Humidesulfovibrio mexicanus: one gene and its partner. Each later gene encodes a partner of the first gene's protein in a complex. Links are inferred from orthologs where the notes say so. Each region holds a gene or a part of one and is shown on either strand. Other genes may lie near its edges.

What was found.
Region 2: the proteins of fliG (region 1) and fliM are in contact, whole or in part, in a crystal structure (PDB 4QRM), measured with the Thermotoga maritima proteins. The link is inferred for Humidesulfovibrio mexicanus from one-to-one orthologs. Residues at the interface, in WP_004082903.1 of Thermotoga maritima: Phe122, Ser125, Glu126, His127, Pro128, Gln129, Thr130, Val133, Glu157, Arg161, Leu164, Leu165, Arg167, Ser169, Glu171, Val172, Glu175, Ile176, Asn179, Lys182; in WP_004081085.1 of Thermotoga maritima: Tyr124, Leu127, Asp128, Ile130, Met131, Gly132, Gly133, Pro134, Glu136, Pro139, Arg141, Thr144, Glu145, Ile146, Glu147, Ser149, Ile150, Lys153.

The regions. Positions count from the first base shown.
Region 1 is NZ_FZOC01000004.1:123,440-126,586, forward strand. The notes cover bases 1-2,831. They hold fliG (flagellar motor switch protein FliG), read left to right. Parts: upstream 1-832; coding sequence 833-1,831; downstream 1,832-2,831. Other genes in these bases: fliF (flagellar basal-body MS-ring/collar protein FliF), read left to right, coding at 1-828; CHB73_RS09515 (FliH/SctL family protein), read left to right, coding at 1,818-2,732; CHB73_RS09520 (FliI/YscN family ATPase), read left to right, coding at 2,716-2,831. Outside these bases: more of CHB73_RS09520, read left to right, coding at 2,832-3,147. UniProt on the Bacillus subtilis protein: One of the proteins that forms a switch complex that is proposed to be located at the base of the basal body.
Region 2 is NZ_FZOC01000010.1:22,235-25,397, reverse strand. What follows is about bases 44-2,890. They hold fliM (flagellar motor switch protein FliM), read left to right. Parts: upstream 44-901; coding sequence 902-1,879; downstream 1,880-2,890. Other genes in these bases: proC (pyrroline-5-carboxylate reductase), read left to right, coding at 2,453-2,890; ndk (nucleoside-diphosphate kinase), read left to right, coding at 2,022-2,447; CHB73_RS15570 (divergent polysaccharide deacetylase family protein), read left to right, coding at 44-756. Also shown: more of CHB73_RS15570, read left to right, coding at 1-43; more of proC, read left to right, coding at 2,891-3,163. UniProt on the Bacillus subtilis protein: One of the proteins that forms a switch complex that is proposed to be located at the base of the basal body.

The DNA of each region.
Region 1 (3,147 bases):
GGCCCCCAGAAGATCATCGCCCGGGTCAACACCGATCTTGATTTCAGCCACAAGACCATCAAGAAGGAGCTGTTCAACCCGGACGGCCAAGTGGTGCGCAGCGAAAGCCGCAGCGAGGAAACCGTTGCCGGCCGCGCCAACCTGGACGGCGCCGCGCCCGAGGCCAATTTCCGCGGCGACGGCTTCACCGGCACGCAAAGCTCCCAGGACTCCAGCCGCGAGACGCGCACCACCAACTACGAGATCAACCGCGAGGAGCAGCAGATCGTCTCCCCCGTGGGCGAGTTGAAGCGCCTGGGAGTTGCTGTTATCGTGGATGGCACGTACACCAAGGACGAGAAGACCGGCCAGACGACCTTCGTGCCGCGCTCCGAGGAGGAGATGACGCGCATAAAGAGCCTGGTGCAAAGTGCGGTGGGCTTCGACGGGGACCGCGGCGACACCATCGAGGTGTCCAACATCGCCTTCGGCTCCACCGACCTGGGCGAAGGCCCCTCGCTGGTGAAGCACTTCCTCGACCTGAGCGGGAAGCTCGGCAAGCCGCTTCTGACCGGCCTGCTCATCTTCCTCTTCCTCATCCTGGTGGTCCGGCCCGTGGTCATGGCCCTTATCCGGCCCAAGGTGGCCGAGGAGGAGGTTGAGGAAGTGGCGAGCCTGCCCAGCACGGACGAACGCCTGGCCATTGAGGAAACCGTGGAGGTTCCCGAGGAGGCCCTGGACACCGCGCGCCGCCTGGAGCTTTTGAAGGGCCAGGCCGTGCAGCTGACAGAGCAGAACATGGAGCAGGCCATACGGCTCTTGAAGTCGTGGGCCAGACAGGAGGCATAAGCGCGTGGCAAGCTTCACCGGGCCCCAGAAAACCGCCATCGTCATGCTCGCCCTGGGCGAGAAGTTCACGGCCGAGGCCTTCAAACGCATGGAGCGGCAAGAGATCGCCCTTGTTTCCAAGGCCATGCTGGACATCGATTCCGTGTCCCGCGACGACGTGATCGACGTGCTGAAGGAGTTCAACGACGCCATCACCTACGGCGCCGAGACCCTCACCGGCGGTGCGGACCAAGTGAAGCGGCTGCTCACCAAGGCCCTGGACTCCGAGACGGCCAAGTACATTCTGGACAGCCTGGAGATCGACACCGGCCCCACCCCCTTCCAGGAGCTTTCCAACGTCAGCCCGCGCATCCTGGCGCAGATCCTCAGAAACGAGCATCCGCAGACCCTGGCGCTCATCCTTGGGCACCTGCACCCGGACCAGGCCGCGGAGCTTTTGTCCAACCTGCCCTCCGGTGTGCGGCCCGAGGTGCTGATGCGCCTGGCCAAGCTGGAGGCCGTGGCCGAGGAAATGCTCCACGAGGTGGACAAGGTGCTGCAGAGCCAGCTCATCGCCATGGGCGGCAAGGAAGGCAAGAAGGTGGGCGGCGTTAGCGCCGTGGCCGAAATCCTCAACGCCGTGGACCGCGCCACGGAAGAGGAAGTGCTCTCCGAGATCGAGGAAGAGAGCCAGCAGATGGCCGACGACATCCGGAACCTCATGTTCGTGTTCGAGGACATCAAGGGCCTGGACGACCGCAGCATCCGCGAACTGTTGAAGGACATCTCCAACGAGGAGTTGACCAAGGCCTTGAAGGGCGCCAGCGACGACCTCAAGGACAAGTTCCTCAAGAACCTGTCCGAGCGCGCCGCGAACATGATCCGCGAGGATCTGGAGATCATGGGCCCGGTGAAGCTCTCCGAGGTGGAGGGCGCCCAGCAGAACATCGTCAAGACGGTGCGCCGCCTCGAAGCCGAGGGCCGCATCGCCATAAGCAGAGGCGGCGGCGATGAATTCATCTAGCACCGAGCAGACGCCCCTGGCCGCGCCCCCGGCTCCGCCCGAAACGGCGGGCCTGGCCGACATGCCAGCCGAAGCCGCCCGCGCCATTCCGGCCGGTCCGCGCTACTCCGGCAGGGTGCTCATGGGCTGCGACTCCCCCGGCCCCGGATTCGTCACCATCCAGGAGATAGAGGGCAAGCGCCACCGTCCCGTGTGGGACGAGGCCACAGAGGCCGAATACATCGACCGCTGCACGCGCAAGGCCGAGGCCCTGGCCCGCGAGATCATCAACCAGGCCATGCACAAGGCCGAAGCCCAGGCCCAGGCCATCCGCGAGACCGAGGAAGCCCGCGTGGCCGCCGCCGTGGCCGAGGCGCAGCACAAGGCCGAGACCGAGGCGCAAGCCCGTCTCGATGCCGAGGTGGACGCCCACGTGCAGGCAATGGACGCGCTCATCTCCGGCATACAGACCCTGGGCCAGGAGGTGTGGGCCGCCCGCCGCAAGGACTTCGCCACCCTGGCCAAGGCCTTTGCCCGCAGGGCGCTTGGCCTGGAGATGGAAACCCGACGCGCCGAAATTCTGGAGCATCTGATGGATGAGGCCTGCGCCCGGCTGGACGCGCACCGCGCATTCACCCTCAAGGTCGCCCCGGAGGATTTCGAACTGGCGCAGACCCTGCTGCAGTCCGTGCAGGCACGGCGACCGGACCTGGGGCAGTGGCAGCTCGCGGCCGACCCCGGCATGACGCTTGGCGGCGTGTGCCTGGAAACGCAGGAAATGCTGGCCGACAACGACCTGGGCAACCGGCTTGCCCTGCTGGAGCCCTACCTGGAACAGCTTTCCCTGCCCGAGGACCTGGCCCAGGCGCGCGCAGAGGCCGCACAGCACGAGAGCGAGGCCCCCGGTGTCCCTGAATCCTGAGGCGGTGTGCCAGGCTTTTGACGAGCTCACCCTCTGTCAAACCTTTGGCAAGGTGACCAAGGTCGTCGGTCTCATCGCCGAAGGCCAGGGAATCCGCCCGCCCGTAGGCTCCGTGTGCCACCTGCTGCCAGAGGACCGCGACTCCACGCCCATTCCGGCGGAGGTGGTGGGCTTCCGCGAGCACTCCTGCCTGCTTATGCCCTATGGCGACCTGCGCGGCATCCGCCCCGGCAGCCTCATCAAGAATTCCGCCGCGCCGCCGCTGTTTCCCGTTGGCCAGGGCCTGCTCGGCCGCACCCTGGACGCCTTCGGCGACGCCATAGACAACAAGGGCATGTTCGCGGCCGAAGGCTACGCGCCGCTCTACCGCGACCCGCCAAATCCCATGGACCGCCCGCGCATCGACCAGCCGCTG
Region 2 (3,163 bases), on another replicon or contig:
CACGACGAATGGGAAGTGCGCGTGGATGGCGTGCCCTGCCTGCTGCTGCGTCTCACTCCGCTCACCCCGGAGCCAGCCGAGAAGCACCCGGCCAAGGGGCGGCTGGCAATCGTCATCGACGACATGGGCGAAGATGTGGCCGTGGCGCGCGATCTGGCCGCGCTTGGCGTTCCCATTGCCTTTTCCATCTGGCCCGACAGCGGCCACAGGGTGCAGGTGCTCAACATTGCGCAATCCGCGGGGAAAGAAATTTTCATCCACCTCCCCATGCAGCCCAAAGGCTACCCCAAGGTTGCGCCCGGCCCGCATGCGCTGCTTGACGGCATGACCGCCGAAAGGATTCAGGAGGTTGTGCGCCGCGCCGCGTCACGGGTGCCTGGAGCCGTCGCCGTCAACAACCACATGGGCTCGGCCTTTACGGAGTCGACCTACGGGATGCGCGCGGCGTTGTCCGCCATAAAGGGGCAAGGGCTTTTCTTTCTGGACAGCCGCACCACGGCAAAGAGCGTCGGGGTCGCCGAGGCCCGCCGCATCGGGCTGCAAGTGCACCAGCGCGATGTGTTTCTGGACAATGATCTCGCCGTGCCCGCCATTGTGGCCCAGTTGCGCGTGGCCGAAGCTGCGGCCCTGAAGCACGGACACGCCATCGCCATCGGGCATCCGCACAAGCAGACCGTTGCCGCCATCCGCGCCTGGCTCAAGAAAAAGAGCCCATCCGTTCATGTGGTCACCGTATCTTCGTTGCCGCCGCAATGATGCGCCTTGCCAATTCCGCGGTCTTCAGGCTATCCTTTTGATTCAACTGGCGAGCCATCTCTCTAGGCCCGATTTTTGCTAGCATTTTCCGGCAGAACGGCTTTTTCCTTCCACTGGGACCACGGGCGTACAAGGAACGGCGGACATGAGCAAAATTCTAGAACAAGATGAAGTAGATGCCCTTCTGCGCGGTCTTTCCGGCGGAGAAGTTGAAACAACGCCCGACATTCCAGAAGATGACTCCGGCATCGTTCCCTTCGACCTCACCAACCAGGACCGCATCATCCGCGGCCGAATGCCGGTCCTGGAAATCGTAAACGACCGTTTCGCTCGTCTGTGCACAAACGCTCTGGCCAACACCATGCGCAAACGCGTGGATATCAATCCCATCTCCATCGACATGAGCAAATTCGGGGATTTCATGCGCTCGCTCCCCGTTCCGACCAGCATCTCCATCTTCAAGATGGAGCCCCTGCGGGGCAATGCCCTGCTGGTTGTGGACTCGCGCCTGGTCTTCGCCCTGGTGGAAAACTTTTTCGGCGGCGCGGGCAGTCAACCGAAGGTGGAAGGGCGCGATTTCACGCCCATTGAGCAAGCCATCGTGGACAAGGTCGTCAAGGTGGCGCTCTCCAACATGGAGGAATCCTGGAAGCCCGTGCATGAGGTGCACATCGAGGTGGTGCGCTCCGAGGTCAATCCGCAGTTCGCCGCCATCGTTCCGCCAAGCGATGTGGTCATCGTCATCACCTTCGAAGTGGAGTTGGAAAACGCCATCGGCTCGCTCATCTGCTGCCTGCCGTATGCCACGATGGAGCCCATCCGCTCCAAACTGCACGCCTCCTTCCAGTCAGAACGCCTTGAGGTGGACCATGTGTGGATCAGCCGCTTCAAGGAGCGGCTGCTCGAAACCCCGGTGGAATTTCTTGTGCGCCTCGGCAAATCACGCATCACAGGACGGCAACTTCTGAATCTCGAGGTCGGCGACATCATGCTGTTGGACACCGATGCGGAGGATCTGCTGGAGGTCGAGATCGAAGGCGTGCGGAAATTCCATGGCGTGCCTGGTCGCGTAAAAGGCAACAAGAGCTTCAAGATCATCAAGGACGAGCAGTTGCACTTCTAGCTTTCGCTTTTGTCTTCGCCCATCCGCAGCCCCCTTCCGGACCGCCAAAGCCCTTGACTTGCGCCGCGTTTGCGGTGCATTTCCCTGCACGCGAACACAAGCGGCCCATGCGCCGCATACACCATTCACCGGAGGACACCACATGACGACCGAGCGCACCTTCTCCATCATCAAACCCGATGCCGTCGCCGCAAAACAGACCGGCGCCATCATCCAGATGATCCTCGATGCGGGCCTCACCGTTAAGGCCATGAAGATGATCCGGCTCACCCGCCCCCAGGCCGAGGGCTTCTACGCCGTGCACAAGGAGCGCCCCTTTTTCAAGGATCTCGTGGAATACATGATTTCCGGACCGGTGGTGGTGTCCTGCCTTGAAGGCGATAACGCCATTATCCGCTACCGCGAACTCATGGGCGCCACCGACCCCGCCAAGGCCGCCGAAGGCACCATCCGCAAGAAGTTCGGCAAGAGCATCGAGGCCAACGCCTGCCACGGCTCAGACGGACCGGACACCGCCAAGGTCGAAATGTCCTACTTTTTCAGCTCCCTGGAGATCGTGGGGGAATAAGGGCAATGAACAATCGCGTCGGCTTCATCGGCGTCGGGAACATGGGCACGGCCATCATCAAAGGGTTGGCCGCACAGGGCATACAGGTGCATGGCTACGACCTGGACTCGGCCAAGCTTGAAAAGCTGGGCCGCGAGGTCGGGCTTACGGCCGAACCCTCGCCCAAAACCCTGGTGAAGCACTGCCGTTACGTGCTGCTGGCCGTAAAGCCGCAACACCTCCCGGCCGCGCTTGAAGACATCGCTCCGGAGCTCTCCCCCGGGCACTGCCTGCTGTCCATCGCGGCCGGGATCACCATGGCTCGCCTGCAGGAGCTTTGCGGGGGACGCTGTCCTGTGGTGCGCATCATGCCCAACACCCCGGCCCTGGTGGGCGCAGGGGTATTCGCCCTGTGCTTTGATGACGCAAGCCTCGATGCAGAGCGCCGAGATTTCATCCGGGCCATGCACAAACCTTTGGGCCAGGTGCACGAACTGCCCGAGAAACTCTTCGACGCCTTCACCAGCGTGGCGGGTTGCGGGCCGGCGTACGTGTTCTATGTCATGGACGCCATTGTGGAGGCCGGGGTAAACCTGGGCCTGCCCCGCGCACAGGCCACGGACATCGTCAAGGCGCTCTTCAGCGGATCGGCCAAGCTGGCCGAAGAAGGCGGGATGCACTTGGCCGAACTGCGCGAGATGGTCACCAGCCCGGCCGGGTCCACCATCCGCGCCACC